DNA from 3 places in the Pseudomonas sp. FP453 genome. Region 1 is predicted to be linked to each of the others. Evidence: riboswitches for the same ligand, from Rfam matches in the RefSeq annotation. Region 1 holds a riboswitch; each other region holds the start of a gene.
What was found. A riboswitch is a leader RNA that binds a small molecule or an ion and turns the genes downstream of it on or off. The one in region 1 is predicted to bind cobalamin.
Positions count from the first base shown of each region.

Region 2: another riboswitch for cobalamin. It lies ahead of cobO (cob(I)yrinic acid a,c-diamide adenosyltransferase); the one in region 1 lies ahead of PSH87_RS18855 (ABC transporter substrate-binding protein).
Region 3: another riboswitch for cobalamin. It lies ahead of PSH87_RS12115 (CbtB-domain containing protein); the one in region 1 lies ahead of PSH87_RS18855 (ABC transporter substrate-binding protein).

Region 1 covers NZ_CP117435.1:4,165,306-4,175,116, forward strand. Annotated here, with positions in the region: gene PSH87_RS18835 (amino acid aminotransferase) at 1-413, shown strand, start outside; gene PSH87_RS18840 (hypothetical protein) at 513-722, shown strand; gene PSH87_RS18845 (LysR family transcriptional regulator) at 828-1,700, opposite strand; gene PSH87_RS18850 (aldehyde dehydrogenase family protein) at 1,804-3,186, shown strand; cobalamin riboswitch at 3,467-3,661, shown strand; gene PSH87_RS18855 (ABC transporter substrate-binding protein) at 3,778-4,788, shown strand; gene PSH87_RS18860 (iron ABC transporter permease) at 4,785-5,789, shown strand; gene PSH87_RS18865 (ABC transporter ATP-binding protein) at 5,786-6,550, shown strand; gene PSH87_RS18870 (GNAT family N-acetyltransferase) at 6,691-7,200, opposite strand; partial or broken gene PSH87_RS18875 (alpha/beta hydrolase fold domain-containing protein) at 7,198-8,106, opposite strand; gene PSH87_RS18880 (TspO/MBR family protein) at 8,106-8,546, opposite strand; gene PSH87_RS18885 (nucleotidyltransferase family protein) at 8,799-9,362, opposite strand; gene PSH87_RS18890 (hypothetical protein) at 9,596-9,811, opposite strand, start outside.
Region 2 covers NZ_CP117435.1:4,438,289-4,448,099, reverse strand. Annotated here, with positions in the region: gene PSH87_RS20135 (DUF2066 domain-containing protein) at 1-598, shown strand, start outside; gene PSH87_RS20130 (AI-2E family transporter) at 635-1,708, shown strand; gene hda (DnaA regulatory inactivator Hda) at 1,903-2,607, shown strand; gene PSH87_RS20120 (C40 family peptidase) at 2,821-3,450, shown strand; gene PSH87_RS20115 (C40 family peptidase) at 3,594-4,130, shown strand; gene PSH87_RS20110 (sorbosone dehydrogenase family protein) at 4,265-5,578, opposite strand; cobalamin riboswitch at 5,678-5,914, shown strand; gene cobO (cob(I)yrinic acid a,c-diamide adenosyltransferase) at 5,993-6,604, shown strand; gene PSH87_RS20100 (cobyrinate a,c-diamide synthase) at 6,601-8,037, shown strand; gene bluB (5,6-dimethylbenzimidazole synthase) at 8,034-8,684, shown strand; partial or broken gene cbiB (adenosylcobinamide-phosphate synthase CbiB) at 8,681-9,590, shown strand; gene cobD (threonine-phosphate decarboxylase CobD) at 9,583-9,811, shown strand, end outside.
Region 3 covers NZ_CP117435.1:2,687,784-2,697,594, forward strand. Annotated here, with positions in the region: gene metH (methionine synthase) at 1-2,008, opposite strand, end outside; gene PSH87_RS12085 (fatty acid cis/trans isomerase) at 2,176-4,467, shown strand; gene PSH87_RS12090 (acyltransferase) at 4,555-5,580, shown strand; gene nfuA (Fe-S biogenesis protein NfuA) at 5,640-6,224, shown strand; gene cobM (precorrin-4 C(11)-methyltransferase) at 6,445-7,191, opposite strand; gene PSH87_RS12105 (cobalamin biosynthesis protein) at 7,262-7,654, opposite strand; gene PSH87_RS12110 (CbtA family protein) at 7,651-8,355, opposite strand; gene PSH87_RS12115 (CbtB-domain containing protein) at 8,367-8,555, opposite strand; cobalamin riboswitch at 8,652-8,855, opposite strand; cobalamin riboswitch at 9,382-9,582, shown strand; gene cobW (cobalamin biosynthesis protein CobW) at 9,675-9,811, shown strand, end outside.

The DNA.
Region 1 (9,811 bases):
TCGTCGGCGAGTCCAAGGAAGAAAGCGCGCGCATCCTGTCCCAGGTCAAACGCGTGATCCGCACCAACTACTCCAACCCGCCGACCCACGGCGCGGCGATTGTCGCTGCGGTGCTGAACAGCCCTGAGCTGCGCGCGCAGTGGGAAGCCGAACTGGCCGAAATGCGCCTGCGCATCCGTGGCATGCGTGAGCAAATGGTGTCGGAATTGGCCAAGGCTGCTCCGGGCCATGACTTCAGCTTTGTCGGTCGCCAGCGTGGGATGTTTTCCTACTCCGGCCTGAGCGTTGAGCAGGTCACCCGCCTGCGCAACGAGTTCGGCATCTACGCCCTCGACACGGGCCGTATCTGTGTCGCGGCGTTGAACCAGTCGAACATCGACGCGGTCACAAAGGCAATCGTTCAGGTGCTGTAAGCCGGTAACCGTTGCACAGAAGGGGAAGCCAATGGCTTCCCCTTTTTTGTCGCCAGCCCCTAGACTGAACCTTGCCCGCCCCTTTGCTGTGAGAGCCTTATGAGAAACGACGACCTGGACCTGCGTGCCGACCGCGATGAGCTGGATGACTACACGCCGCGCGCGCCGCAGGTTAAGCGGCAGAAAAGCCTAGTGTTGCAGGTGGCCCTGGGTGTGTTCCTTGGTGGCCTGGCTCTATGGCTGGTGCAACTGGGTGCGACAGCACTGATGACCAAGCTCGCCATGGGCACCCTGCAATTCGGCGGCTAGCACCGATCAAACTGTGGGAGCTGGCTTGCCTGCGATGCAGGCGACTCGGTACATCAGGTCCACCCAGTTGATGCCATCGCAGGCAAGCCAGCTCCCACACTTGATCTATGTTGGCTCTAGAACGCGTTCTTCCAGCAGCTTCACAAAGCTGTTCAGGCTCTGCGACACCGTCCCCCGCCGCCAGATCAGCCAGGTGTGCAACACCCGAAAGCTGTCCATCAACGGCCACACGCTCACCGCCGCAAACCCCGGCATGCTTTCCAGCATGCTGCGCGGCATCAGGGCCAAGCCCGCGCCGGCGCTGACGCAGGCGAGCATGCCGTGGTACGACTCGATCTCGAAGATCTTGCCCGGCACTGCGCCATCCTGGGAGAACCAGCGCTCAAAGTGGTGCCGGTACGAGCAGTTCGAGCGAAAGGTGTAGATGTTCTCGCCATTCACATCCTGGCCCCGGGTGATGGGCGCGTGATGCAGCGGCGCGATCACCACCATCTCTTCCTCAAACACCGCCACGCCTTCCAGCGTTGCATGCAACACCGGCCCATCGACAAACGCCGCCGCCAGGCGCCCCGACAGCACGCCTTCGATCATGGTGCCCGACGGCCCGGTGCTCAGGTCCAGTTCGACTTTGGTGTGTTTCTGGTTGTAGGCCGCGAGCAAGGCCGGGATACGCACCGCCGCGGTGCTTTCCAGTGAGCCGAGGGCAAACGCGCCCTGGGGCTCCTCCCCCGCCACCGTCGCGCGGGCTTCCTGCACCAGGTCGAGGATGCGCCGCGCATAGCCGAGGAAATTCCAGCCCGCTGGCGACAGACGCAGGCGGCTCTTCTCGCGGATAAACAACTCCACGCCCAGGTCCTGCTCCAGTTGCTTGATACGGGTGGTCAGGTTCGACGGCACCCGATGAATCAACTGCGCGGCGGCGCTGATGCTGCCTTGCTCGGCAACGGCCTTGAAGATTTCCAGCTGCACCAGGTCCAAGTCATTCTCCAATCGTGAACGTATTGCTTAATATTATTCAGTTTCCAGAAAAGAGCCAGCCCCGTAGGCTGAACCCCACTTACTCATTCAGCAGGACGGTGCCATGAACGCGACCACCCACGCCCTCTCGATCAACCCGGCCAACGGCGAAACCGTCGGCAGCTACCCATACGAAAGCGAGTCGCAGCTGGACGCCGCCCTCGACCGTTCCACCACCGCCTTCCGCACCTGGCGCCGCCAGCCGGTCAGCCAGCGCGCCGAGCTGTTGCTGGCCCTGGCCGCCGCCCTGCGCGAGCAAGCCGAAGACATGGCGCAGATGATCACCCTGGAAATGGGCAAGCCCATCGCCCAGGCCCGTGCCGAAATCGAAAAATGCGCCCAGCTCAGCGAGTGGTACGCCGCCCAAGGCCCGGCCATGCTCGCGCCGGAGCCGACCCTGGTGGACAACGGCAGCGCCCAGATCGAATACCGCCCGCTGGGCCCGATCCTCGCCGTGATGCCGTGGAACTTCCCGGTCTGGCAAGTGCTGCGCGGCGCCGTGCCGACCATGCTCGCCGGCAACACCTACGTGCTCAAGCACGCACCCAACGTGATGGGCAGCGCCTACCTGATCCTGCAAGCCTTCAAAAAGGCCGGCTTCGCTGACGGTTTGTTCGAAGTGCTCAACGTGACTCCGGACGGTGTGTCCAAAGCCATCGCCGACCCACGCATCGCTGCCGTCACCCTCACCGGCAGCGTGCGCGCCGGTATCGCCATCGGCTCCCAGGCCGGTGCCGCGCTGAAAAAATGCGTGCTGGAACTGGGCGGCTCCGACCCGTTCATCGTGCTCAACGACGCCGACCTCGACGCCGCCGTACAAGCTGCGTTGATCGGCCGCTTCCAGAACAGCGGCCAAGTCTGCGCTGCCGCCAAGCGCCTGATCATCGAAGCCGGCGTGGCAGAAGCCTTCACCGCCAAGTTCCTCGAAGCCAGCCGCGCGCTGGTGATGGGCGACCCGACAGACGCCAGCACCTACATCGGCCCGATGGCCCGCTTCGACCTGCGCGACGAGCTGCACGGCCAGGTCCAGGCCACCCTGGAAGAAGGCGCGACCCTGCTGCTGGGCGGCCATAAGGTCCCAGGCGCAGGCAACTACTATGAGCCCACCGTACTGGCCAACGTCACCGACCAGATGACCTCGTTCAAACAGGAACTGTTCGGCCCCGTCGCCTCGATCATCACCGCCCGCGACGCTGACCACGCCGTTGCACTGGCGAATGACAGCGAGTTTGGCCTCACCGCGAGCATCTTCACCACCGATGCGGCGAAAGCCCGCGATATCGCCAACCGCCTGGAAACCGGTGGGATCTTCGTCAACTCGTTCAGCATCTCTGACCCTCGGGTCGCGTTTGGCGGGATCAAGAAGAGTGGCTTTGGCCGGGAGCTGTCGCACTTCGGCGTGCGCGAGTTCTGCAATGCGCAGACTGTGTGGCTGGATCGTAAATAAACCAGGCAACCAGTGCCGCCGCCTTCGCAGCCTCGCTGGCGCTCGACAGCTCCCACAGGGATTGGCTGTGTCCGTGAGACCTGGGTCCGAACACTGTCAGCCCTACCAACACAGTCCAACTGTGGGAGCTGGCTTGCCTGCGATAGCGGTCTGTCAGTTAAAGAGATGCAAGCTGACCCGCCGCCATCGCAGGCAAGCCAGCTCCCACACAAGCCAGTTCCCTCAGAGATCGCATTTGTTCTGCGATTTCCCCGTTGCAACTCCCCCTTCGCACCACGATCGACTACCATGGCGCGCCGGTTCCCGAAGGGGACTAACAGGGAATCCCCAGCGCGCCCCATCGCGCCAATCGGAACTGCCCCCGCAACTGTAGGTGCCGAGCCTGCTCCCCACTGCCACTGGACGCTGTCCGGGAAGGCCGGAGCGAGGCGACGACGCACCAGTCAGGAGACCTGCCGGCCCAGCGTTATCACCAACCGGCGGGGTGTCCGGGAAGGACATCCTTGCGCGGCCCCGGCGGCCGTGTTCGTGGGTGTATTTCCACTACCGTACCTCCCCAGTCCACTGTACGGTCCCAACGGAGATTGCCCCATGCTGCCACGCGTTACCGCCCTGCTCACCGGCCTGGGTTTCTGTGCCCTGGCCCACGCCGCGCCGACCCACTACCCGCTGTCGCTGGAAAACTGCGGCAGCAGCCTCAGCTTCCAACAAGCCCCCGCACGCAGCGTGACCATCGGCCAGGCCGCCACCGAGATGCTCTACGCCCTGGGCGTGGGCGAGAAAGTGGTCGGCACGTCGCTGTGGTTCAACAACGTACTGCCGCAGTTCAAGACCCTGAACAACGGCATCGAGCGCCTGGCCAATAACGAGCCGAGCTTCGAAGCGGTGATCGCCAAGCGCCCGCAACTGGTGGCCGCCGAACTGGAGTGGGTGGTCGGCGCGCAGGGCGTGGTGGGCACCCGCGAGCAGTTTCACGAACTGAAAATCCCCACCTACCTGCTGCCCTCCGACTGCGAAGGCAAGGACAACCTGGTGGGCGCCGACGGCACGCGGCTGGAGCCGTTTCGCATCGACACCATCTATAAAAGCATCAGCCAACTGGCGGCGATTTTTGACGTCCAGGATCGCGGCCAACAGCTGAACGACGAACTCAAGGCACGCCTGGCCAAGTCCGTCGCCACCGTGCAGAGCAAGGGCCTCAAGCAGGCCAGCGCGCTGGTGTGGTTCTCCAGCGCCGAGATGGCCAGCGATCCCTACGTGGCCGGCCACAAGGGCATCCCCGAATTCATGCTGCAAACCCTCGGTTTGCATAACGTGGTGCAGTCCGATGAAGAATGGCCCGCCGTCGGCTGGGAAACCATCGCCAAGGCCAACCCGACCTTCCTCGTCATCGCCCGCATGGACCGTCGCCGCTACCCCGCCGACGACCACGAGAAGAAACTCGCCTTCCTGCGCAGCGACCCGGTCACGCGCAATATGGACGCAGTGAAAAACAACCGCATCATCATCCTCGACGCCCTGGCGTTGCAGGCCAGCATCCGCATGTTCGATGGCCTGGAACAACTGGCCACGGCCATCGACGGCTACGACCTGCCGCAATGATCCGTCCCCTGATCGCCCTGGCCCTGCTGTTGCTCGCCGTACTCGCCGGCGTGGCCATCGGCGAAACCGCCATCTCGCCGCAGGTCGTGCTCCAGGTGCTGGCCAATAAACTGTGGGGCGCCGGCTACGTGCTGGACCCCATCGACGAAGGCGTGGTCTGGAACTACCGCCTGACCCGCGCCCTGGTTGCCGCCGCGTGCGGCGCCGGGCTGGCGACCTGCGGGGTGATCTTGCAGTCGCTGCTGCGCAACCCATTGGCCGACCCCTACCTGCTGGGCATCAGTGCCGGTGCCTCGACCGGGGCGGTATTGGTGGCGTTGATTGGCGTGGGCGGTGGTTTGATCTCGTTGTCGGCCGGCGCGTTTGTCGGCGCGATGGCCGCGTTCGCCCTGGTGATTTTGCTCGCGCGGGCCAGCGGCTCGTCCAGCGGCACCGGGCAGATCATCCTCGCCGGCATTGCCGGTTCGCAGCTGTTCAATGCGCTGACCGCGTTCCTCATCACCAAATCCGCCAGCTCCGAACAGGCGCGCGGCATCATGTTCTGGTTGCTGGGCAACCTCAGCGGCGTGCGCTGGCCGTCGGTATGGCTGGCGGTGCCGGTGGCGCTCGTGGGTTTGGCGGTGTGCCTGTGGCATCGCCGCGCGCTGGATGCGTTCACCTTTGGCAGCGATTCGGCGGCGTCCCTCGGCATCCCGGTGCGGCGCGTGCAGTTTGTGCTGGTGGGCTGCGCGGCGCTGGTGACGGCGGTGATGGTGTCGATTGTCGGCTCCATCGGTTTTGTCGGGCTGGTGATTCCCCACGCGGTGCGCCTGTTGCTGGGCACCGGGCATTCGCGCTTGCTGCCGGCCAGCGCGCTGGGCGGTGCGTTGTTCTTGATTGCGGCGGATGTGCTGTCGCGCACCTTGATCAAGGGCCAGGTGATTCCGGTCGGCGTGGTCACCGCGCTGGTCGGCGCACCGGTGTTTGCGCTGATCTTGATTGGGCGGAGGAACGCACGATGAGCATGCTCAGTTGCCGCGGCCTGGGCTTCAAGGTGCGTGACGCCGAGTTGCTGCGCGATATTCATCTGGACGTGGCGCAGGGAGAAACCCTCGGCATCGTCGGGCCGAACGGCTCCGGTAAATCCACCTTGCTCAAGCTGCTGGCCGGGTTGCGCACGCCTGCATACGGCGAAGTGCGCCTGGGCGGCCAACGCCTGGGTGAGCTGTCCCGCCGCGCCATCGCGCAGCAACTGGCGGTGGTCGAACAACAAGCCGACACCGACGACGCCATCCGCGTGTTCGACGCCGTGGCCCTGGGCCGCACGCCGTGGCTGTCGGCGCTGAGCCCGTGGTCCGCTGACGACGACAGCATCGTGCGCCAGGCCCTGCACGACGTGGACGCCACCCACCTGAGCCATCGCGCGTGGCGCAGCCTCTCCGGCGGCGAACGCCAGCGCGTACACATCGCCCGCGCCCTGGCGCAGCGGCCGCAGATTCTGTTGCTGGATGAGCCGACCAACCACCTGGATATCCAGCACCAGTTGGCGATCTTGAAAGGTGTGCAGGCGCTGCCGGTGACGACGCTGATTGCGCTGCATGACCTGAACCAGGCGCTGACCTGTGACCGCTTGGCGGTGCTGGATCGCGGGCGGTTGGTGGCGCTGGGCAAGCCGCTGGACGTGCTGACGCCGCAGCGGTTGCAGGACACGTTTGGGGTGCAGGCGCATTACCTGACGGACCCGTTTGATGGGGCGCAGATCTTGCGATTACGCTCGAACTAAAGGCTTGAACACGGCCACCCAGACACCATAATTCAACTGTGGGAGCTGGCTTGCCTGCGATAGCGGTCTATCAGTTAAAGAGATGCAAGCTGACCCGCCGCCATCGCAGGCAAGCCAGCTCCCACATGATCATTCCCACATTAGATCTGGGGTGTTCGCTGCATATGCGTTGTCTGCCACACCGGGTCCACGTCGATATCAACCACTTCAAACCCCTGCCGAAGCCAAAAATCAATCGCCCCCGGCAAAAACGGATGGGTATGCAGGTACATCACCTCCACCCCCTCCGCCTGCGCCGTTGCCTCTAATGCGCGATACAACGCCGCCGCCAAGCCAACGCGACGAAATGCCGGCAGCACAAACAAGCGCATCACTTCCACCGTCTTGCGGCCCTGGTAATCGAGCTGGGGGAAGCGGTTGTCATACGGCAGGTAGCCAATGGCAGCAACGATTTGACCGTCATGACAGGCAATCAGAAAGCGCCCGTCACCTTGAAGGTAGGTCGCCTCAAATTGCGCCAGATCATTCGGCATACCGGCATCGCTGAGCTTGGGAAACATCTCGGCGCGGGCCTGCTGTACGAAGGCCAGCACCTGTGAAACATCATCCGCAGCCACCGGCCGGATGCCGAGAGGGTCTTCAAGGGACATCCTGCCCACTATCCATTGGCGGCCATAAGCCAACACCCTACCCGCCATCCCCACCGGAAAATGAATAAACCCATGGGCCGCCTCCGGCACCAAGTGCACCTGCGCGCCCGGCCATCGCTCAGCGATCAACAGCGTGTCGTCTTTAAGCGGATCCAACTCCCCCACAAACATCAACGCCGGCGGCAACCCGGTGAAGTCGCCATACAGCGGTGACAACGGCGCCTGCCGACGCTCATCGTCACTCAGCCCCGGCGTGAGCATTTGTAGCGCTTCGACCATGCCGGGCCCGTCCAGCAATAACGTATCGGGGCCTGCGGCGCGTACGCTGGGCGTGCCTGTGAGGTCATAGACGCCGTAATACAGCAGTGCGCCGCTGACGCGCTTGAGCAACTCCGGCCATTGCTTCAACGCCAGCAACGTCGCCGCCGCCAGGTGCCCGCCGGCCGATTCGCCGACGATGATCACCGGCAGGCCCGCAAACTCATCGGCGCTCAGCAACCAACGCGCGGCCGTGAGGCAATCGTCCATCACGCCTTGCACCGGCGTATCGACCGCCAGCCGATAATCCACCGACACCACCGCCACGTCGCAGGCGTTGACCATGCCCAGGTTGAGTTCGTCATCCATCTGCGCATTGCCGATCACCCAGCCGCCGCCGTGGATATCCAGCACCACGCCCTTGGGTTTGCCGCTGGGGCGCAGGATGCGCACGGGCACCGAGCCAGCGTGCCGGGTTTCAGCCGCAGGGGCGCGCTTCAGCCGTTGACCGGCACGCAGCAACGCCTGGATCACACGCGGCGTCACGCGATTGCGGATCTTGAAGCGTGGCAACCAGGCGAGCTTCCTGTTGAAGCGGCGCATCTCGGCCAGTTCGGTTTCGCTGGCGGGCCAGAAGTTGTGAGTCATCAGCGGTTATTTCTCAAAATGGAGAAATTCAACGCCGCCGCCACACACAGCCACGCCAGGTACGGGAACAGGATCAACCCGGTGATCAAGTCCAGGCGCACCGCCAACACCACCATCGTCGCCACGGTCAGCCACAGCACCGCCAGAATAACCATCCCGGCGAGGATGCGATGGGCGCCGAAGAACACCGGTGTCCATAACGTGTTCAAGGCAATCTGCGCCGCCCACAGCGCCAGCACCACTTGGCTGTCCGGGATCAGGCTGAGGCGGTAACCGGCCCAGGCCAGCAGCAGGTAGATCAGCGTCCACGCCACCGGGAACAACCAGTTGGGCGGGGTGAAGCTGGGTTTGACGAGGGATTCGTACCAGGCGCCGGGTTTGAAGAGCATGCCGGTGCTGGCGGCGGCGGCGCAGGCGAGCAGGAAGATGAAGAAGGTCATGGTCGGTCCTTGGCTGGGCGTTTCAACTTGGACGTGTGGGGGGCGGGTAAAAGTTCATTGCCGATTGGGTCTGGAGGCGGGTTGTGAGGGTGCATGGGCTGGCGCCATCGCAGGCAAGCCAGCTCCCACATTTAACGGTGTTCACCAGTCAAAATGTGGGAGTTGTCGAGCTTTAGCGAGGCTACGAAGGGATCGCCGCGCACTGCCTGCCGCCCCGCCCTATCCGCATCGGCCTCGGCCTCGGCCTCGGTGCTAAGTGGCCCCCACAATCTGGAGCCAAGGCCACCGCTCCTGATAACTCCTGGCCTTGCGCGCAAACAATTCCGGCTCCGGGTGCAACGGGTTGATCCGCAGCACACCCTGCTCCACATCCACCAAGCCATACGGCGCATACACCTCGCCCGTCGCCACTTCCAGGCCAATACAGGTGCCCGCCACCAGGTAGCGGTCGATCCCCTGCCGAGCCGTGTGCAATTGCGGATACGGCCGGCCAAACCGCTGGCCATACCAAAGGTGCACCCGCGCTTGATTCTTCACTTCAACGTTGACGCCCAGGTCCTCGAACAACCCCTCAGCCGCGCGAATCACGGCGTCCTCGGCTTCGTAGGACAGGTCTGTGTCGAAGTAGAAAACGTCGTAGTCCTTTACGCCCTGGGCAGCAGGCAGGTTCGACTGGTGATTCCACACCGCCTGGAACAGGCAGCCTGCGGTGAGAAAGCACTGGTCCAGGCCGAGGGCCGGCAGGCGCGCCGTGATCTCGGCGTTGATCGGGTTGGCCATGGCCAGGTCGAGCAGGGTTTTGACGGTCAATGTCATGTGCGCTCCTTGGACACTTTATGTGTTGGACCCTGCGACGTTACACCACCGCGTGGTGGTTTTCGTTACGGTAAGACGCCGCAGCTTCCCCCGTGGCGAGGGAGCTTGCTCCCGCTGGGGTGCGAAGCGCCCCCATCGGCCACTGAGTTTTACCTGATTCTGCGCGCTGGTAGGTTTTGGGGCTGCTACGCAGCCCAGCGGGAGCAAGCTCCCTCGCCACAGAGGTGGGTGATTTAGCCCTTCAACTCACTGGCCCGATTTGCCGCTGCATCGTCATAGGCCACATACAACGCCTCGGCGATCTGGCTTTTGATGGCCTTGGTCGATTCCAGGCCGAGCACAAACCCTTCAGCCTTGCCGCCCGCGCGGTTGAGTTCTTCGTGGGTGGAAGCGCCGGTGATGGCGTCCAGCAGCTTAGCGGCGTGCGGGCCGACACCTTTGGGCAGGCT
Region 2 (9,811 bases), 270 kb from region 1:
AAGCGTCGCCCAGGCCTTGCGCCGTGCAGCGCAACACCGTGGCTTGCCGTTGCGCCTGCCGTTGGGGGATCTGGATGAACAGGTGGTCGCCACCGCGCCGAATCTGGAAGGCGCCGATGCCACGCCACTGCGCGCCGCCTCCGAGCGCTACGGCGCGGATGCCTTGCTGGCGGTGCATGCACGCCAGGAAGGCAGCCAATGGCAGGCCAAGTGGCGGTTGTGGTTGGGCGACAAGAGCGAGCAGGGCAGCGTGCAGGGCGCCGATACCGCAGCTGTGGCGGATGCCGTGATGCTCGCGGTGAGCCAGAAGCTGGCGCCGCGCTTTGCAGTCAAGCCCGGCGTCAGCGCCGAGCAACTGCTGGAAGTGCAGGGCATGACGCTGGAGCGCTACGCCGCCCTCGGGCATCTGCTTGAACCGTTCGGTGGCCAGCCACTGTTGGTAGATGGCAATCGCATTGTTTACCGGGTCCATGGCAGTGCCGAGCAGTTGCGCAGCCAGTTGGGCCTGGCCAAGTTGCAGGAGGTTGCGCCGGGTGAAGTGCCGGTCGCGGCGGGTGGTGCCCCGGAGCCTCAGGCGCAACTGCGCTTTCATTGGTAGAAAGTTCTTCCTTATATAGAAGCAATGGAGTGGTTTATGGCGGATACGCGTCGTTGGGTGTGGATTGGCGGGATTGTCCTGCTGTGTGCATTTGTGTTCTTGCTGCATTCGATCCTGACGCCGTTCCTGGTTGCGTTGCTGTTGGCCTATCTGTTCGATCCGGTGGTGGATCGCCTGGAGAAAGCCGGCCTGTCACGCACCTGGGGCGTGGTGGCGGTGTTCGCCCTGTTTACCTTGATCATCACGGCCCTGGTGCTGGTACTGGTGCCGATGCTGGCCAAGCAGCTGTTCCGTCTGTATGAGCTGGCGCCGCAGATGCTCGACTGGTTGCAGCACACGGCGATGCCGTGGGCCCAGGCCAAGTTGGGGTTGTCGGATGGTTTCTGGAAGTTCGACAAGGTCAAGGCCGCGATCAGCGAGCATATGGGCCAGACCACCGATATTGTCGGTGTGGTGCTCAGCCAGGCCACGGCGTCCAGCCTGGCGCTGATCGGCTGGTTGACCAACCTGGTGCTGATCCCGGTAGTCGCGTTCTACCTGCTGCGTGACTGGGACATCATGATGGCCAAGATCCGCAGCCTGCTGCCGCGCAATCGCGAGGAGCGCATCGTCTCCCTGGCGGAGGAATGCCACGAAGTGCTTGGTGCGTTCGTGCGTGGGCAGTTGCTGGTGATGCTGGCCCTGGGGATCATCTACGCGGCGGGCCTGATGGCAATCGGCCTGGAGCTGGGCCTGTTGATTGGCCTGATTGCAGGTCTGGCGGCCATCGTGCCGTACATGGGCTTTGTGATCGGTATCGGCGCGGCGCTGGTGGCGGGGCTGTTCCAGTTTGGCGGCGACCTGTACCCGATGCTGGGGATTGTCGCGGTGTTTATGGTCGGTCAGGCCTTGGAAGGCATGGTGCTCACACCGCTGTTGGTGGGGGACCGGATCGGCCTGCACCCGGTGGCGGTGATCTTTGCGATCCTGGCGGGCGGCGAGCTGTTCGGCTTTACTGGCATCTTGCTGGCACTGCCGGTGGCGGCGGTGATTATGGTGCTGGTGCGCCATGTGCATGATCTGTACAAGGATTCGGATGTGTACACGGGGGTCGAAGACCCCGATCTGTAAACCTTCTGTCACAAACCCGGCCTGGCCGGGTTTGTTGTTTCGGGTGTCAAACAATTTGCGCAAAACCGGCGAGTTAACGCAAACCTTTGATTTTGCTTGTGGTCTGCTGCATTGTGCGCCCGGCGTCACGGGTATAAACTTTGCAAACTTTACACAGAGGCCACTAGCGGTTCGTTTGGAGCCGTTCAGTCAGCATGAAACCGATTCAGCTGCCCTTGGGTGTGCGTCTGCGTGACGACGCCACCTTTATCAACTACTACCCAGGCGCCAATGCCGCTGCACTCGGCTATGTCGAGCGGCTATGCGAAGCCGACGCCGGGTGGACCGAAAGCCTGATCTATCTGTGGGGCAAACACGGCGTAGGGCGTACTCACCTGCTGCAGGCCGCGTGCCTGCGCTTTGAGCAGATGGGCGAAGCGGCGGTCTACCTGCCGTTGGCTGAATTGATGGACCGTGGCATCGGCATCTTCGATCACCTTGAGCAATACGAGCTGGTCTGCCTGGACGACCTGCAGGCGATTGCCGGCAAGGCGGAGTGGGAAGAGGCGCTGTTCCATCTGTTCAACCGCCTGCGGGACAGCGGCCGGCGCTTGTTGATCGCCGCATCGACCTCGCCGCGCGAGCTGCCGGTGAAGCTGGCTGACCTCAAGTCGCGCCTGACTCTGGCCCTGATCTTCCAGATGCGCCCGCTCTCCGACGAAGACAAGCTGCGCGCCCTGCAATTGCGTGCATCCCGTCGCGGCCTGCACCTCACTGACGAAGTGGGGCACTTTATCCTGACTCGCGGCACCCGCAGCATGAGCGCGTTGTTCGATTTGCTCGAACAGCTCGATCAGGCCTCCTTGCAGGCCCAGCGCAAGCTGACCATTCCCTTCCTCAAGGAAACCCTCGGCTGGTAGCCAGCCCTTTGTTTTCGGGGCTTTCGGCAAATTCCAGGCGCCAGAAAACCTGCGTTTGGGCCGCTTTGGCCACGCAAAAGGCGCGTATAGGGTGTTAAGGGCTTAGATGTCATAGTCCAAACAAGAAGTCACATAGATCACGATTGAATTTGCAAATCGATGTGATAGAGGGCATAGTCTCGGCTTCTTTACACATCAGCCACGGTCGTGCCCATGCTAAATCGCTTCGCACCCCTCGTGCCTCTCGCACTCGTTACCCTGTTGTTTGGTTGCGCCTCCCACCCTCAACAGGTGGTTGAGCAGCAAAAACCCCAGGTTCAAAATCAGGCAAAATTCGTCGCTGCACAGTCTGCTTCTGTTTATGAAGAAGAGCTGGCGACTGAAAAGGAACTGGGCGCCTTCGCCGGCAACAAGCCTTACCAGCTTCCCGTCCTGGCCGACAGCATCCTCGAACGCGGCATGTCCCTGATCGGTACCCGTTACCGTTTCGGCGGTACCTCTGAAGCCGGTTTCGACTGCAGCGGTTTCATCGGCTACCTGTTTCGTGAAGAAGCGGGCATGAACCTGCCACGCTCCACTCGCGAGATGATCAACGTGAATGCACCGTTGGTCGCGCGCAACAACCTCAAGCCCGGTGATCTGCTTTTCTTCAGTACGGCTGGCCGTGGTCGCGTAAGCCATGCCGGTATCTACCTGGGCGATAACCAGTTTATCCACTCCAGCAGCCGTCGCAGTGGCGGTGTTCGCGTCGACAACCTGGGCGACAGCTACTGGAGCAAAACCTTCATCGAAGCCAAGCGCGCACTCGCCATGGCCCCGACCACGGTTACCGCTAGCAAGTAAACTTAAAGTGATACTTGAAGTTTGACGTGTAAGCGCTAGAATCCCTGGACATTGTTGTAATCCGTACGCGCGAGCTTGCTTGCGCGTTCTGGTTTTCAGCGTTCGGCAGCGAAAGCCGCATCCAGACCAGGATTGTTCTGCACATGTCGACCTCGGCCCGCCTGATCCTCATTGTCTGCGCCGCGCTGCTCAGCGCCTGCGCCAGCCGTCCACCGCCTGCACCCGTCGCGGTGAAGCCCAAGCCGGTGTTCAACTACGCCACCCAGAATTTCTCGCCGGCTGCCGAAGACGTGCTCTTTCGCGCGCTGGGCCTGGTCGGCACGCCTTATCGTTGGGGCGGCAACACGCCGGATTCGGGCTTTGATTGCAGCGGCCTGATCGGCTTTGTGTTTCGCGACGCCGCCGGCATCTCCTTGCCGCGTACTACCCGTGAACTGATCGTGATGCGGGCGCAGGATGTCAGTGAGCAGAACCTGCAAACCGGTGATCTGTTGTTCTTCGCTACAGGCGGCGGTTCGCAGGTCAGCCATGCCGGGATCTACGTGGGCGAGGGCCGCTTCGTACACGCGCCGCAAACCGGCGGTACGGTGAAGCTGGACACCTTGTCCAAGGCGTATTGGCAGAATGCTTATCTGAGTGCCAAGCGCGTGTTGCCAGGGAATCTGGCGCGTAATCCCTGAATTGAATGCAGAGCTAACTGTGGGAGCGGGCTTGCCCGCGATTGCGGTGTGTCAGTCATGCATCAGTTGACTGACACTCCCTCATCGCGGGCAAGCCCGCTCCCACATTGGATTTGTGTTGGTCTGAAGCCTACCTACTTAGCCGCCGACACCCGCCACACCTTATTCCCCACATCATCCGCCACCAACACCCCGCCTTGCTGATCAACCACCACACCCACCGGCCGGCCCATGGCTTTCTCGTCCTTGTCGAGGAACCCGGTCAGCACATCCACCGGCTGCCCCTTGGGCTGGCCAGCCTCGAACGGCACGAAGATCACCTTGTAGCCACTGTGGGGCTTGCGGTTCCACGAGCCATGCTGGCCGATGAAAGCGCCATCAGTGAACGGCGCTGGCAGTTTGCTGCCCTCGGCAAACGTCAGGCCCAGCGAGGCGGTGTGTGGGCCCACGGCGTAGTCCGGCGCAATCGCCTTGGCCACCAGGTCGAGGTTTTGCGGGTTGACCCGCACATCCACATGCTGCCCGTAGTAGCTGAATGGCCAGCCATAGAAGGCGCCATCCTGCACCGAGGTGATGTAGTCCGGCACCAGGTCGCTGCCGATCTCATCGCGTTCGTTCACCGCCGTCCACAGCTTGCCGCTTTGCGGTTCCCAGGCCATGCCGTTGGGGTTGCGCAGGCCCGAGGCGAAGATGCGGTGCTGGCCGCTGGCGCGGTCCACTTCCCAGATCGCCGCCCGGCCTTCTTCTGCCTGCAGGCCGTTTTCACCGACGTTGCTGTTGGAGCCAACGCTCACATACAGCTTGCTGCCGTCCTTGCTCGCCACCACGTTTTTGGTCCAGTGGTGGTTGATGCTGCCGCCGGGGAGGTCGACGACCTTGGTCCCGGCGTCCTTGATCGTGGTTTCACCCGGCTGGTAGGGGAAGCGCAGCAGCTTGTCCGAGTCGGCTACATACAGGTCATTGCCCACCAGGGCCATGCCGAACGGCGAATTGAGATTGGCCAGAAACACCGTGCGGGTCTCGGCGATGCCATCGTGGTCGGCGTCGCGCAGCAGCGTGATGCGGTTCGGGCTAGGCACGCCAGCACCGGCTCGGCCCATGACCTTTTCCATCACCCAGCCGCGAATGCCCTTTGAATCATCGGGTTTGGGCGGCGCATTGGTTTCTGCCACCAGCACGTCGCCATTGGGTAGCACATACAGCCAGCGCGGGTGGTCCAGTCCTTCGGCAAACGCCGCCACCTGAGTCCCGGCAGCCGCGGTGGGTTTCGCGCCCTCAGGCCAGCCGATGGCCGGCGCGATGTTGACCGTGGGGATCAGGGTCTTGTTCGGCTCCGGGAGCTTGGGGGAAGGCCCGGTGCCGTCAGACACTTGCAGGGTCGAACTTTCACCGCAGGCGACGAGGGCGCCTGCGCACATGATCAGTAGGGCAAGTCGGGTCTTGTGCATGTTTTTCTCCTGGATACCTGTAAGGGTAGAGGCGCGCGGCGGTCCGATGGTTCAAGTGCGCAGCCGGCTTTAATTGACGCTCCACCCCCAACCCTCTACCCTTCGCGACTTGTTCCAGGTGCTCTGTGACCCATGGGTCGACGGAGTGAAACAGGGAAGCCGGTGAGCGAGCGCACTTGTCCACAGTGTTGCCGCAATTCCGGCGCTGCCCCCGCAACGGTAAATGAGTCAAGACCCTGCTTTTGCCACTGTATCGCCCCGCGATATGGGAAGGCGCAGTGTCGGCAAGCGCGCCACTCATGAGCCCGGAGACCGGCCTGCAACATCCAACAGCATCACGGTGGGCGATGCTTGGCTGTCTGTTTTTTCTTTTTCCTGCCCGCCGTTTTTGTCCAGCCCCAACGGAGAGCTGCCATGACCGATTCCCCCGACCGCGACGAACGCCACCTGGCGCGCATGCTGCGCAAAAAAGCCGTGATCGACGAGCGCATCGCCAATTCCCCCAACGAGTGCGGCCTGCTGCTGGTGCTGACCGGCAACGGCAAAGGCAAAAGCAGTTCCGCGTTCGGCATGCTCGCCCGCGCCATGGGCCACGGTATGCAGTGCGGTGTGGTGCAGTTCATCAAGGGGCGTAACAGCACCGGCGAAGAGCTGTTCTTCCGCCGTTTCCCCGAGCAAGTGCGCTTCCACGTCATGGGCGAAGGCTTCACCTGGGAAACCCAGGACCGCCAGCGCGACATCGCCGCCGCCGAAGCCGCGTGGGAAGTTTCCCGCGAACTGCTGCAAGACCCGTCCATTGGCCTTGTCGTCCTCGATGAACTGAATATTGCCCTCAAGCACGGCTACCTCGACCTCGACCAAGTGCTCAGCGACCTGCAAGCGCGCCCGCCGATGCAGCACGTGGTGGTCACCGGCCGTGGCGCCAAGCCTGAGCTGATTGAAATGGGCGACACCGTCACCGAAATGGGCATGCTCAAGCACGCGTTCCAGGCCGGTATCAAGGCACAGAAGGGCGTCGAACTTTGAATCAGCCCCGTCATTGCCCGGCCGTATTGATCGCCGCACCGGCGTCCGGCCAGGGCAAAACCACCGTCACCGCTGCGCTCGCCCGTTTGCACCGCAACCTGGGGCGCAAGGTGCGCGTGTTCAAATGCGGGCCGGACTTTCTCGACCCGATGATCCACGAGCGCGCCAGCGGTGCGCCGGTGTATCAGTTGGACATGTGGATGGTGGGCGAGCAGGAAAGTCGCCGCCTGTTGTGGGAAGCTGCTGGCGAGGCCGACCTGATCCTCATCGAAGGCGTCATGGGCCTGTTCGACGGCACTCCGTCCAGCGCTGACCTGGCCCGCCACTTCGGCGTGCCGGTACTCGGCGTGATCGACGGCACCGCCATGGCCCAGACGTTTGGCGCATTGGCCCTGGGCCTGGCGCGTTATCAGCCGGACCTGCCGTTCGCCGGCGTGCTGGCCAACCGCGTCGGCACCCTGCGCCATGCGCAACTGCTCGAAGGCAGCCTCACCGAAGGCCTGCGCTGGTACGGCGCCTTGTCCCGCGAGACCGGCATCGAATTGCCAAGCCGTCACCTGGGCCTGGTGCAAGCCAGCGAACTGAATGACCTCGACGTACGCCTCGACGCCGCCGCCCAAGCCTTGGGCAGCAGCTGCGAAGTCGCCTTGCCGCCGCCAGTGACCTTCGCTGCGCCGGAAGTGATCGCCGCCGAGCCGCTGCTCGACGGTGTGCGCATCGCCGTGGCCCGCGACGAAGCCTTCGCCTTTACCTACGGCGCCAGCCTCGACCTGTTGCGGGCGATGGGCGCCGAGTTGCACTTCTTCTCGCCGATCCATGATCGTGAATTGCCTGACGTAGACAGTCTCTATCTGCCGGGCGGCTACCCGGAATTGCATCACCAGGCGTTGTCGGAAAACACCGCGATGCTCGACGCAATCCGCGCCCACCACGCCGCCGGCAAACCGTTGCTCGCCGAGTGCGGCGGCATGTTGTACCTGCTGGACTCGCTGACTGATGTGGATGGCAATCGCGCTGAACTGCTCGGTCTGCTGCAGGGTGATGCGGTGATGCAGAAGAAATTGGCCGCCCTGGCCCTGCAAAATGTCGAGTTGCCGGAAGGTGTACTGCGTGGGCATACCTATCACCACTCCCTGACCAGCACCGACTGCACGCCGATTGCCCGTGGCGTGAGCCCCAATGGCGGGCGGGGTGCCGAGGCGGTTTACCGACAGGGGCGGATGACGGCTTCCTACGTGCACTTTTACTTTCCGTCGAATCCGGCGGCGGTGGCTGCATTGTTTGCGCCAGACCGGGAGGGCGCCATCGCAGGCAAGCCAGCTCCCACATCGACCGCGTCCGCCGATCCAAATAAGGGAGGCAAGCCAGCCCCCACCTCGACAGTGTTCGCAGATCCAAATGTGGGAGCGGGCTTGCCCGCGATAGGGCCATGACCGACAACGCCTTCCCCCAAGCCGACCGCGACGCCGTCTACCGCGCCATCGCCGAACGCCGCGACATGCGCCACTTCACCGGCGGCACGGTGGCCCCCGAACTGCTGCACCGCCTGCTCCAGGCCGCCCACCAGGCGCCCAGTGTCGGCCTGATGCAACCCTGGCGCTTCATCCGCATCAGCGACCGCCACCTGCGTGGGCAAATTCAGCAACTGGTGGAAGAAGAACGCATCCGCACCGCCGAAGCGTTGGGCGAACGCTCCGACGACTTCATGAAGCTCAAGGTCGAAGGCATCCACGATTGCGCCGAAGTCCTGGTGGCAGCCTTGATGGATGACCGCGAACGCCACATCTTCGGCCGCCGCACCTTGCCGGAAATGGACATGGCCTCGCTGTCCTGCGCGATCCAGAACCTGTGGCTGGCCGCCCGCGTCGAAGGGCTGGGCATGGGCTGGGTCTCGCTGTTCGAGCCCCAGGCCCTGGCCGATCTGCTGGGCCTGCCCTCCGGCGCCAAACCCCTGGCCGTGCTGTGCCTGGGCCCGGTGGCCGAGTTCTATCCGGCACCGATGTTGCAACTCGAAGGCTGGACCGAACCACGGCCGCTGAGTGACATGTTGTATGAAAATGTGTGGGGAGTGAGTCAATGAGTGTGGCCTTGCTGTGTGTCGCCGCCGTCGCGCTGGATGCGCTGCTGGGCGAGCCCAAGCGCTGGCATCCGCTGGTGGCGTTCGGCAATTTCGCCGGGCGCATCGAGCAACGTTTCAACACCGGTGGCCGTGGCTGGCGCAGCCATGGCGTGACCGCGTGGTTTATCGCCGTGGTGCCGCTGACCGTGCTGGCCACCGCGTTGTCGTGGGCGCCGTATATCGGCTGGGTCCTGGAGATCCTCGCGCTGTACTGCGCCCTTGGCATGCGCAGCCTGGGCGAACACGTGATCCCGGTGGCCCAGGCCCTGCGCAGCGACGACCTGGACGAAGCGCGCCAACGCGTGAGTTACCTGGTGAGCCGGCAGACCAGCGAGCTGGACCGAACCGAAGTGGCCCGCGCCGGCCACCGAATCGGTGCTGGAGAACGGCAGCGATGCGGTGTTCGCCGCACTGTTCTGGTTTGTGGTGGCCGGCGTGCCGGGCGTGGTGCTTTATCGCCTGAGCAACACCCTGGATGCCATGTGGGGCTATCGCAACGAACGCTTCGAGCGTTTCGGCTGGGCCGCGGCCAAGATCGACGACGTGCTCAACTATATTCCTGCGCGCCTGGTGGCACTGACCTACGCGCTGCTGGGCAAAACCCGCCTGGCGCTGCAGTGCTGGCGCACCCAGGGCCCGACCTGGGACAGCCCCAACGCTGGCCCGGTGATGGCGGCGGGGGCGGGCGCCCTGGGTGTCGAACTGGGCGGTGCCGCGATCTATCACGGCGAAGTCCACCAGCGTCCGCAGCTTGGCGAAGGCCCGGCAGCGGATGCGGATTCCATCGACCGCGGCTGGCAGCTGGTGCAGCGCGGCGTCTGGTTGTGGCTGCTGATTCTCTGCGCGGGGGCGCAATTCTATGCTTGAACACGGTGGCCGGCTGCGCAAGGCGGCGATTCAGTACGGGATTGCCGAGGCCGACTGGCTCGATCTGTCCAGCGGCCTTGCGCCGTGGCCCTGGCCGATCCCGGAGATTCCGCTGCGCGCCTGGGCGCGCTTGCCCGAGACCGACGACGGCCTGGAACGCGCCGCCAGCGAGTACTACGGCGCCGCGCATGTATTGCCGGTGCCCGGTTCCCAGGCCGCGA
Region 3 (9,811 bases), 1.5 Mb from region 1:
TGACCAGTGCGTGTTCCAGGCGCTTGTTGACTTCCCAGCCGCGCCATTCCTCGGTTTCGGCTTCTTTTACGCTGCCGTCGCCCTTGTACTTGTCGGCGATGGCGAGGAGGGCGTCGGTGCCTTCCGGCGTGCGGTTGAGTACGACGTCTTCCACGGCGTCACGCAGTTCGGCCGGGATCTGGTCGTAGATCTCCAGCTGGCCGGCGTTGACGATACCCATGGTCAGGCCATTGCGGATCGCATGCAGCAGGAACACCGAGTGGATCGCCTCGCGCACCGGGTTGTTGCCGCGGAACGAGAACGACACGTTGGACACGCCGCCGGAGGTCAGCGCATACGGCAGTTCGTCGCGGATATAGGCACAGGCGTTGATGAAATCGACGGCGTAGTTGTTGTGCTCCTCGATGCCGGTGGCGACCGCGAAGATGTTCGGGTCGAAGATGATGTCTTCCGGCGGGAAGCCCACTTCATTGACCAGGATGTCGTAGGAGCGTTTGCAGATCTCTTTCTTGCGCGCTTCGGTGTCGGCCTGGCCGGCTTCGTCGAAGGCCATCACCACCACCGCCGCACCGTAGCGCTTGCACAGCTTGGCGTGATGAATGAACTGCTCGACGCCTTCCTTCATGCTGATGGAGTTGACGATGCCCTTGCCCTGGATGCACTTCAGGCCGGCTTCGATCACTTCCCACTTGGAGGAGTCGATCATGATCGGCACGCGGGAGATATCCGGCTCGCCGGCGATCAGATTGAGGAAGGTCACCATGGCCTTCTTCGAATCGAGCATGCCCTCGTCCATGTTGATGTCGATGATCTGGGCGCCGGCTTCCACCTGCTGCAGGGCGACTTCGAGGGCTTCGGTGTAGTTGTCTTCGCGGATCAGCCGGGCGAAACGCGCGGAACCGGTAATGTTGGTGCGTTCGCCGACGTTGACGAACAGCGAGCTGCGATCAATGGTGAACGGCTCCAGGCCCGACAGGCGGCAAGCCTTGGGAATGTCCGGGATCGGGCGCGGCGCATAACCGGCCACGGCCTTGGCGATGGCCTCGATGTGACCCGGCGTGGTGCCGCAGCAGCCGCCGACGATATTGAGGAAGCCGCTCTGGGCGAATTCTTCGATGACCTTGGCGGTTTCCGACGGCAGTTCGTCGTACTCGCCGAATTCGTTGGGCAGGCCGGCATTGGGGTGCGCGGATACGTGGGTGTTGGCCTTGTTCGACAACTCTTCCAGGTAGGGACGCAGTTCGCTGGCGCCCAGGGCGCAGTTCAGGCCCACGGAGATCGGTTTGGCGTGCGCCACCGAGTTCCAGAACGCTTCGGTGGTCTGGCCCGACAGGGTACGGCCGGAGGCGTCGGTGATGGTGCCGGAGATCATGATCGGCAGTTCGATGTTCAGCGCTTCGAACACGCCCTGCACGGCGAAGATCGCCGCCTTGGCGTTGAGGGTGTCGAAGATGGTTTCGATCAGGATCAGGTCGGCGCCGCCTTCGATCAGGCCTCGGGTGGCCTCGGTGTAGTTTTCCACCAGTTCATCGAAAGTCACGTTGCGGTAGCCGGGGTTGTTCACGTCTGGCGACAGCGAGCAGGTGCGGCTGGTCGGGCCGAGCACGCCGGCGACGAAGCGCGGCTTGTCTGGGTTTTCGGCGGTCTTGGCGTCGGCGATCTTGCGTGCCAGGCGTGCGCCTTCGACGTTCAGCTCATAGGCCAGTTCTTCCATGCCGTAGTCGGCCATGGAGATGCGCGTGGCGTTGAAGGTGTTGGTTTCAAGAATGTCGGCACCGGCATCCAGGTAGGCCTTTTCGATGCCGCCGATCACGTCGGGACGGGTGAGCACCAACAGGTCGTTGTTACCCTTGACGTCGCTGGGCCAGTCGGCGAAGCGTTTGCCACGGTAGTCTTCTTCTTCCAGTTTGTAGCTCTGGATCATCGTGCCCATACCACCGTCGAGGATCAGGATACGTTCCTTGAGGGCTTGATGAAGGGCTTGCAGACGAACGCTACGATCGGACATGGGACTACTCTAGGTCAGGCATTACGGAGGGCGTGAATCATAGCAAACCTGTGCCGATTTGGAGCACGTGCAGGTTTTGCATGAATATCGTTCATGTTGCTTGGGGGTGTGGCCCGGTAGAATCACCGGCAAATTTTCAGCGCACGCATTGAATCGGGACCGGGTACATGTCATTTCGTCTTATCGTCAGCGCCGTCCTGGCCTTGATCGCCAGCACCGCCCAGGCAGCAGCTCCCGCCCCGGCGATTTCCTACACCCGCGATGTGCAGCCGATCTTCACCGAGAAGTGCGTGGCGTGCCACGCCTGCTACGACTCCGCCTGCCAACTCAACCTGGGCAGTGCCGAGGGCGCGGCCCGTGGCGCGAGCAAGATGCCGGTGTACGACGGCGAGCGCAGCCAGGCCACGCCGACGACGCGCCTGTTCTACGACGCCTTTGGCAAACAAGCCTGGCAGCAAAAGGGTTTCTACTCAGTGCTGGACGCCCAGGGCAGCCAGGCGGCGCTGATGGCGCGCATGCTGGAGCTGGGCCACAACGCGCCGCTGCAACCCAATGCCAAGTTGCCCGAAGAGATCGTGCTGGGGCTCAACCGCGAAAACATGTGCGCCACGCCCGGCGAGTTCAACGCCTACGCCGGTGCCCATCCCAAGGAAGGCATGCCGTTGGCTGTCACCGGCCTGACCGACCAGCAGTACCAGACCCTGCAACGCTGGCTTGCGTCCGGCGCGCCGATTGACGAACAAGGCCTGGCGCCCAGCGCCAAGGAAGCCCTGCAAGTGCAGCAGTGGGAAAACCTGCTCAACCAGCCCGGCGCCCGGGAAAGCCTGGTGGCGCGCTGGTTGTTCGAGCACTTGTTCCTGGCCCACATCTATTTTGAGAACGGTGAGCCGGGGCATTTCTTCCAGTGGGTGCGTTCGCGCACGCCCAGTGGCCAGCCGATCGACCTGATCGCCACCCGTCGCCCGAACGATGACCCGGGCACCCGGGTGTACTACCGCCTGTGGCCAGTGCAGGGCGTGATCGTGCATAAAACCCACATCACGTACCCCTTCAGTGCCGAGAAGATGGCGCGTATCAAGGAGCTATTCTACGCCGGCGACTGGCAGGTCAACGCGTTGCCGGGTTACGGGCCGGGCCGTCGCGCCAACCCGTTCGAAACCTTTGAAGCGATCCCGGCCAAGGCGCGTTACCAGTTCATGCTGGATAACGCCGAATACTTCGTGCGTACGTTCATTCGCGGGCCGGTGTGCCGTGGGCAGATCGCCACGGATGTGATCCGCGACAACTTCTGGACCCTGTTCCAGGACCCCGACCACGACCTGTACATCACCGATGCGCGCTATCGCGGCCAGGCCACGCCCTTGCTGGCCATGCCGGGGCAGAACGACGATGTGGGCAGTGTGCTGAGCCTGTGGCTGGCCTACCGTGACAAGCGCAACGAATATGAGGCCCTGCGCCGCGACAGCTATGCCGATGTGCCGCCGCCCAGCTGGTCAAGCCTGTGGGCCGGTAACGACAACGCGTTGCTGAGCATCTTCCGCCACTTCGACAGCGCCTCGGTGAACAAGGGCTTGATCGGCGAAGTCCCGCAAACGATGTGGCTGTTCGACTACCCGCTGCTGGAGCGCACCTATTATCAGTTGGCGGTGAATTTCGACGTGTTCGGCAACGTTTCGCACCAGGCCCAGACGCGGCTGTATTTCGACCTGATCCGCAACGGCGCCGAGCAGAATTTCCTGCGGCTGATGCCGGCGAATTCCCGCGATGACTTCCTCGATGACTGGTACCAGAACAGCGGCAAACTCAAGCTATGGCTGGACTACGAAGCCATTGACGACGACAAGCCCACTGGCCTGCACCTGGACGCCAAGGACCCGAAGCGCGACTTTGCCAACCAGTTGCTGGCCCGTTACGGCGACCTCGACGCCAGCCCGGACCCGATCAACCGTTGCGCGGGCGCCTTTTGTTCGCGTGATGGCATCGACCCGGCCTTGCAAGACGCCGAACAAGCGCTGAGCCGCCTGACGTCGCGTCCGGCAGCGGGCCTCAAGGTCATCGACCAACTGCCCGAAGCGACCATGCTGCGGGTCGAAACCGCCAGCGGCAAGCGTGTGGTCTACAGCATGCTGCGCAACCGCGCCCACAGTAACGTCGCCTTCCTGCTGGGTGAGGCCTATCGCTATCAGCCGGGCCTGGACACGGTGACCATCTATCCTGGGGTGCTGAGCAGCTACCCGAACTTCATGTTCAACATCCCGGCGCAGGATGTGCCCGAGTTTGTCGCTGAAATGGAACGGGCCAAGGATGCCAAGCGCTTTGAGAAAATTGTCGATCGCTGGGGCGTACGCCGCAGTCATCCGTTGTTCTGGCAGTACTTCCACGATTTATCGCAGTACATTCGCGAAACCACGCCGGTGGAAGAGGGTGTGTTGGACATGAACCGCTACGAGAACCTATAACGGTGCACGTGATCCGGTCATCTCTCGAAGCGGGCGCTGAAGCAGTCGGATATCTACCTCGCGGGACTTGGAAAAGGTAAGCCGATGATGTTGATTTCAGTGCAGGCGCTTCGGGCCTTGGCGGCGTGGGTGGTGGTGGGGCATCACTTTACCCAGGTGTTCTTCAATTTTGAGGTCGATAACCCGCTGGCCTACCTGTTCGCCGACAAAGGCGGCATCGGGGTGGATGTATTCTTTGTCATCAGCGGCCTGGTGATTTTTCTCGCCACCGCCGACAAGGCGCTGACACCTTGGCGTTTCATGCTCATGCGCGTGGCACGGATCGCCCCGGCGTATTGGTTCTATACCCTGCTCATGGCCTTTCTGGCGGTGGCGGTGCCTTCGCTGATTCCAGAGGTTCGATTCGAACCGGGTCACATGCTCTTGTCGATGCTGTTTATCCCGGCCGAAAATCCCGCGGGTTTTGGCGTCTATCCGCTGCTGGATGTGGGCTGGACCCTGAACTTCGAGATGTTGTTCTATCTGCTGTTCGCCTGTGCCTTGCTGGTGCGTGGGGCCTATCGATTGGGGGTGGTGGCAGCGCTGCTGTATCTCGTGTGTTACATCGTTGCCCCCGCCCTGGACTTTGCTGACGGGTTCTACAGCAATGACATGGTCTTTGAGTTTCTGATGGGCATTGGGATTGGCATGCTGTATCGGCGCGGCCTGTGTCGGGCCAAGGCATGGTTGCCTTTGTTGGGCATCGTCGTTGCACTGGTGGCGATTTGGCATGGAGCGAATGTGCCGCGTGCGTTGGAGTGGGGAGTGCCAAGCGCGTTATTGGTCATCAGTTGCGTGACGCTGGAGCCTTACTTCAAGGATTTGCGCTTTTTGAAGCGGCTCGGGGACTGCTCCTATTCAGTGTATTTGATCCACGTGCTGGTGTTGTGCGCTGGTCGGTGGGTCGTTGAGCGCACGGGCATAGATCCCTATGCGGTCCTGCCGTTTTGCCTCCTGGTGACGGCGTTTGGCGCATTTTTGAGCTACGAGTGGTTGGAGAAACGCACGTATCGCGGGTTCCAACGCTGGCTGGGTGTCGATGAGTCGACTGCCCTTTCCCGACAAAAATACTAGGACTTTGTACCTGCGTAATATTTTGGCGTAAACTGCCGGCAAGCCTGTGAGGAGTTTCCATGACTGCCATAACCATTACCGACGCCGCCCACGATTACCTGGCTGACCTGCTGTCCAAGCAGAACACCCCGGGTATCGGCATCCGCGTCTTTATCACCCAGCCTGGCACCCAGTACGCCGAGACGTGCATTGCCTACTGCAAGCCGGGGGAAGAGAAACCTGAAGACACCGCGCTGGGGCTGAAAAGCTTCACCGCCTACATCGACGCCTTCAGCGAAGCCTTCCTGGATGACGCTGTGGTTGACTACGCCACCGATCGCATGGGCGGCCAGTTGACCATCAAGGCGCCCAACGCCAAGGTGCCAAACGTCAACGCCGACAGCCCGGTGAACGAGCGCATCAACTACTACCTGCAAACCGAGATCAACCCAGGTTTGGCCAGCCACGGCGGCCAGGTCAGCCTGATCGACGTCGTGGACGACGGCATTGCCGTGCTCAAGTTCGGCGGCGGCTGCCAGGGCTGCGGCCAGGCGGACGTGACCCTGCGCGAAGGCATCGAGCGCACCCTGCTGGAGCGTATTCCGGAGCTCAAGGGTGTGCGTGACGTGACCGACCACACGCAGAAAGAAAACGCCTACTACTGAGTAAGGCGTTCACTGCGAAGAAAAAACGGCGCCCCGTGAGCGCCGTTTTTTTATGTTTATTTTTCAATGTCTTGCGCTATCTACCTAACGAAGAAGATCAACTGTGGGAGCTGGCTTGCCTGCGATAGCGGTGCATCAGCAGACACATGTACTGCCTGGCACACCGCCATCGCGGGCAAGCCCGGCTCCCACAGGGTTTTGCATTGATCTCTGGATAGGCTCAGGGGCGGTAAAGGTGCGCGTGGCCTGCCCGGTACAGCGACGATTCACTGAAGCTGTCACTGGCCAACACCCTGCCCACCACGATCAACGCCGTGCGCCGAAACCCCTTGGCCGCTACCTTCTCGGCAATATCGCTCAACGTGCCAACCGCCCAATCCTGATCCGGCCACGTCGCCCGATGCACCACGGCAATCGGGCAATCGGCGCCATAGTGCGGCAGCAGTTCGGCAACGATTTTTTCCAGATGGTTGACCCCGAGGTGAATCGCCATGGTCGTGCCGTGGCGGGCCAGGCTGGCAAAATCCTCACCGGCCGGCATGCTGGTTTTGTCGGCATAGCGGGTCAGGATCACGCTCTGGGCGATATCCGGCAGGGTCAGTTCTGCCTCCAGCAGCGCCGCGCAGGCGGCAACGGCCGTTACGCCGGGGATGATCTGAAAGGGGATGCCCAACTCGCGCAAATGACGGATCTGCTCGCCAATCGCCCCGTACAGGCTCGGATCGCCGGAGTGCACGCGTGCCACATCCTGGCCGTTTGCATGGGCCGCCTTGATCAAATCGATGATCTGTTCCAGGTGCAGTTCGGCGCTGTTGACCAGGGTTTCCGCCTGATGGCCTGCCAGTACCGCCGCAGGTACCAGCGAGCCCGCATAGATGATCACCGGGCAACTGCGGATCAGCCGCTGGCCTTTGACGGTGATCAATTCCGGGTCGCCGGGGCCTGCGCCGATGAAGTAGACGGTCATGGGAGATTCCTGTTGAAAAGCGGGCGAGCATGAAGATTGCTCATGATCGAGAAGGGCAATTATCGGGTTTTTAGTCAGCGCACGCCAAGGCAAAGGTCGCCTGGGTGGTTTTTTGGCGGGTGATCAGCAGGCGGGCAGGGCTGCCGGCGAGGTGTTCTGCCACGGCCAGCGCGGCGCTTTCGGCAATGCCGTAACAACCGGTATGGGTGAAGGCGACGACGGATTTGTGGCTCAAGCGGTCGGCATATATTGCCAACTGCGGCGCGGTGAAACAGTGCAGGGGTAGCTTCAACGCTGCGGCCAGGGCCAGCAATCCGGGCTCATCGCTTTTGCGGTCGATACTCGCCAACGCGGTGATGCGGTGACGCTCGATACCGCCCTCGGCGAGGGCGGAGTCAAGCAGGCCCAGCAGGGTCTGAACCTCACAACCCCGCTGGCAACCCAGGCCGACTACCAGGGTCATGCCGAGTATTGATCGCTGCGGTTGCGGCGGAACAGCCAGGCGCTGATCAGGCCCAAAGCCAGCCAGAAGGCGACGTTGGTCAGCTGCGAAGCGATCTTGAACTGCGCTTCCAGGGCTTCCGGTGCGAGCATCGAATGCACTTCCGGTTGTGGTGCGCCAATCACATGGGGCACTGCCAGGATCGCTGCGCCTAGTGCCTTGAGCAGCCAGTTGCGCCCGAATACGATCAGCGCGATACCGGCTGCGGTGGACGCGGCGGTACCGATCCACCAGGTCTGGCGCAGCGCGAGATCAGCGGCCGCCGTGCCTGGCAACTCAGGTGGCAGGCCCAGGGTCGGCGCCAGCACGAAGGTTGCATAACCGGCCAGCCCCCACAGCAGCCCCTGGGCCGTGCGGGTCGGTGCACGCAGGGTGTACAGGCCGGCCAGCATCAGCGCAAAGCCGACGGCGACCACCAGGTTGCCACCCGTGGTGGACAGCACGCGCTGCCAGCCGTCTTCCGGCTCCCAGGCTTCGGCGTCATGGGTATGGGCGGCAGCCCCCGCGGCGTGTTCATGCGCCACTTCGGTGGCGGCCGGGGCTTTTTCAAAGGTTTCCGCCTGCAAAATCAGCGGGGCGACCCAGAAGCTTTGCAGCAGGGTCAGCAGCAGGGCGGCCGCAAGGCCGGTGAAACCTGCGGTTTGCGCAATACGCTTGATCATGTCGGCAGGTCTCAGTGGCACGGGAACGCGGCGCTGTGGCGGGTATCGTGGGCGGCGTTATGCACGGCCTCGATATGGGAGAAACCGGCGAAATACACCAGGCACGCGCCGAGGATCGACGCACCGATGGCGGCGGTCAGGCGTTGGCTCAGGGTAGAGGTGCTGCTGGTGGAGTGCGAGGTGCTGCTGATGATCGACATGGCGCGTCCCTTTCAGGTGTCAGGGTGAAGCGAGCGCATGAAAACCCCGCGAGCCAGGCACGCAGGGTTCTGAACAGCGCCCGCCCACCGCGGGTTTGTTATCTGATTTTTTCGGGCCGGTCTCCGGGCTTGCGAGGGGCTCAATGCCTGAAAACGTCGCCTTCCCATGCTGTCTGGCACAGTGGATATGACGTTTCGCTCGCTTACCGTTGCGGGGGCAGCACCGGACTGGTCATATCGCTATGACGCACCGGTTTCCCGTTTCACCCTTTGCAGGGCACCCGAAACAAGATGTGTAGGAGAGCATGGGGGTGGGAGGGGAGTCAATTGGGATGTGGGTTTTGGCTTTGGTGGTGTACATATCCGTTTTTTAGGTAACGGCCACTTGGGGTCCGCCCTTACGGCGGGTCACTTTGGAAAAGCCCCAAAGTAACAACTGTGGGAACTGGCAACTGTGGGAGCTGGCTTGCCTGCGATGCAGACACCTCGGTACATCAGGCACACCCAGTTGATGCCATCGCAGGCAAGCCAGCTCCCACAGGGGAACGCGTACGCTTCATCGATCAGGTCGGCTACTAGGCCGCCTCGCTTTTGCTTTTGATTTTGATCTTAGGCGCCCCCCCAAATCCATGTCGGATTACGGGCACACCGAGCCTAGGCGAGGTGCCGAGTGTTGGGGCAAGAGCCCTTTTGGTTACTTTTGGGGCTCTTTTCCAAAAGTGACCCGCCGTAAGGGCGGAACCCTGAGCCGCCGTTACCGCAGCAACGGATATGTACACAAGCCAAACCAACCCAACCCCATCATTGACCATCCCCCAAGCACTGCGTAGCCTTGCACCCTCGAGGTTCTTCAGCCTAGGCCGAAGCTAAGAAGGGAACGCGGTCCAAGCCGCGGCTGCCCCCGCAACTGTAAAGGGTTCATCTGACTGCCACGCCACTGCCAAACCGGCGGGAAGGCGCAATCAGCGCCGGTCGCAAGACCGGCAAGCCCCAAGCCAGGAGACCTGCCTCGCAACCGATTTTTCAATTCAACCGGGCGGGGTGATCCGGTGACGAAATCCGCTGCTGCGCACCGTCGCAGGGCCTATCGTCCCGTATGCCCGCCCCCAAGGGCATCCGATGAAAACACTGGCCAAACTCCCCGTCACCATCGTTACCGGCTTCCTCGGCTCGGGCAAGACCACCTTGCTGCGCCATATGCTCGACAACGCCCAGGGCCGACGCATCGCCGTGATCGTCAACGAATTCGGCGAGTT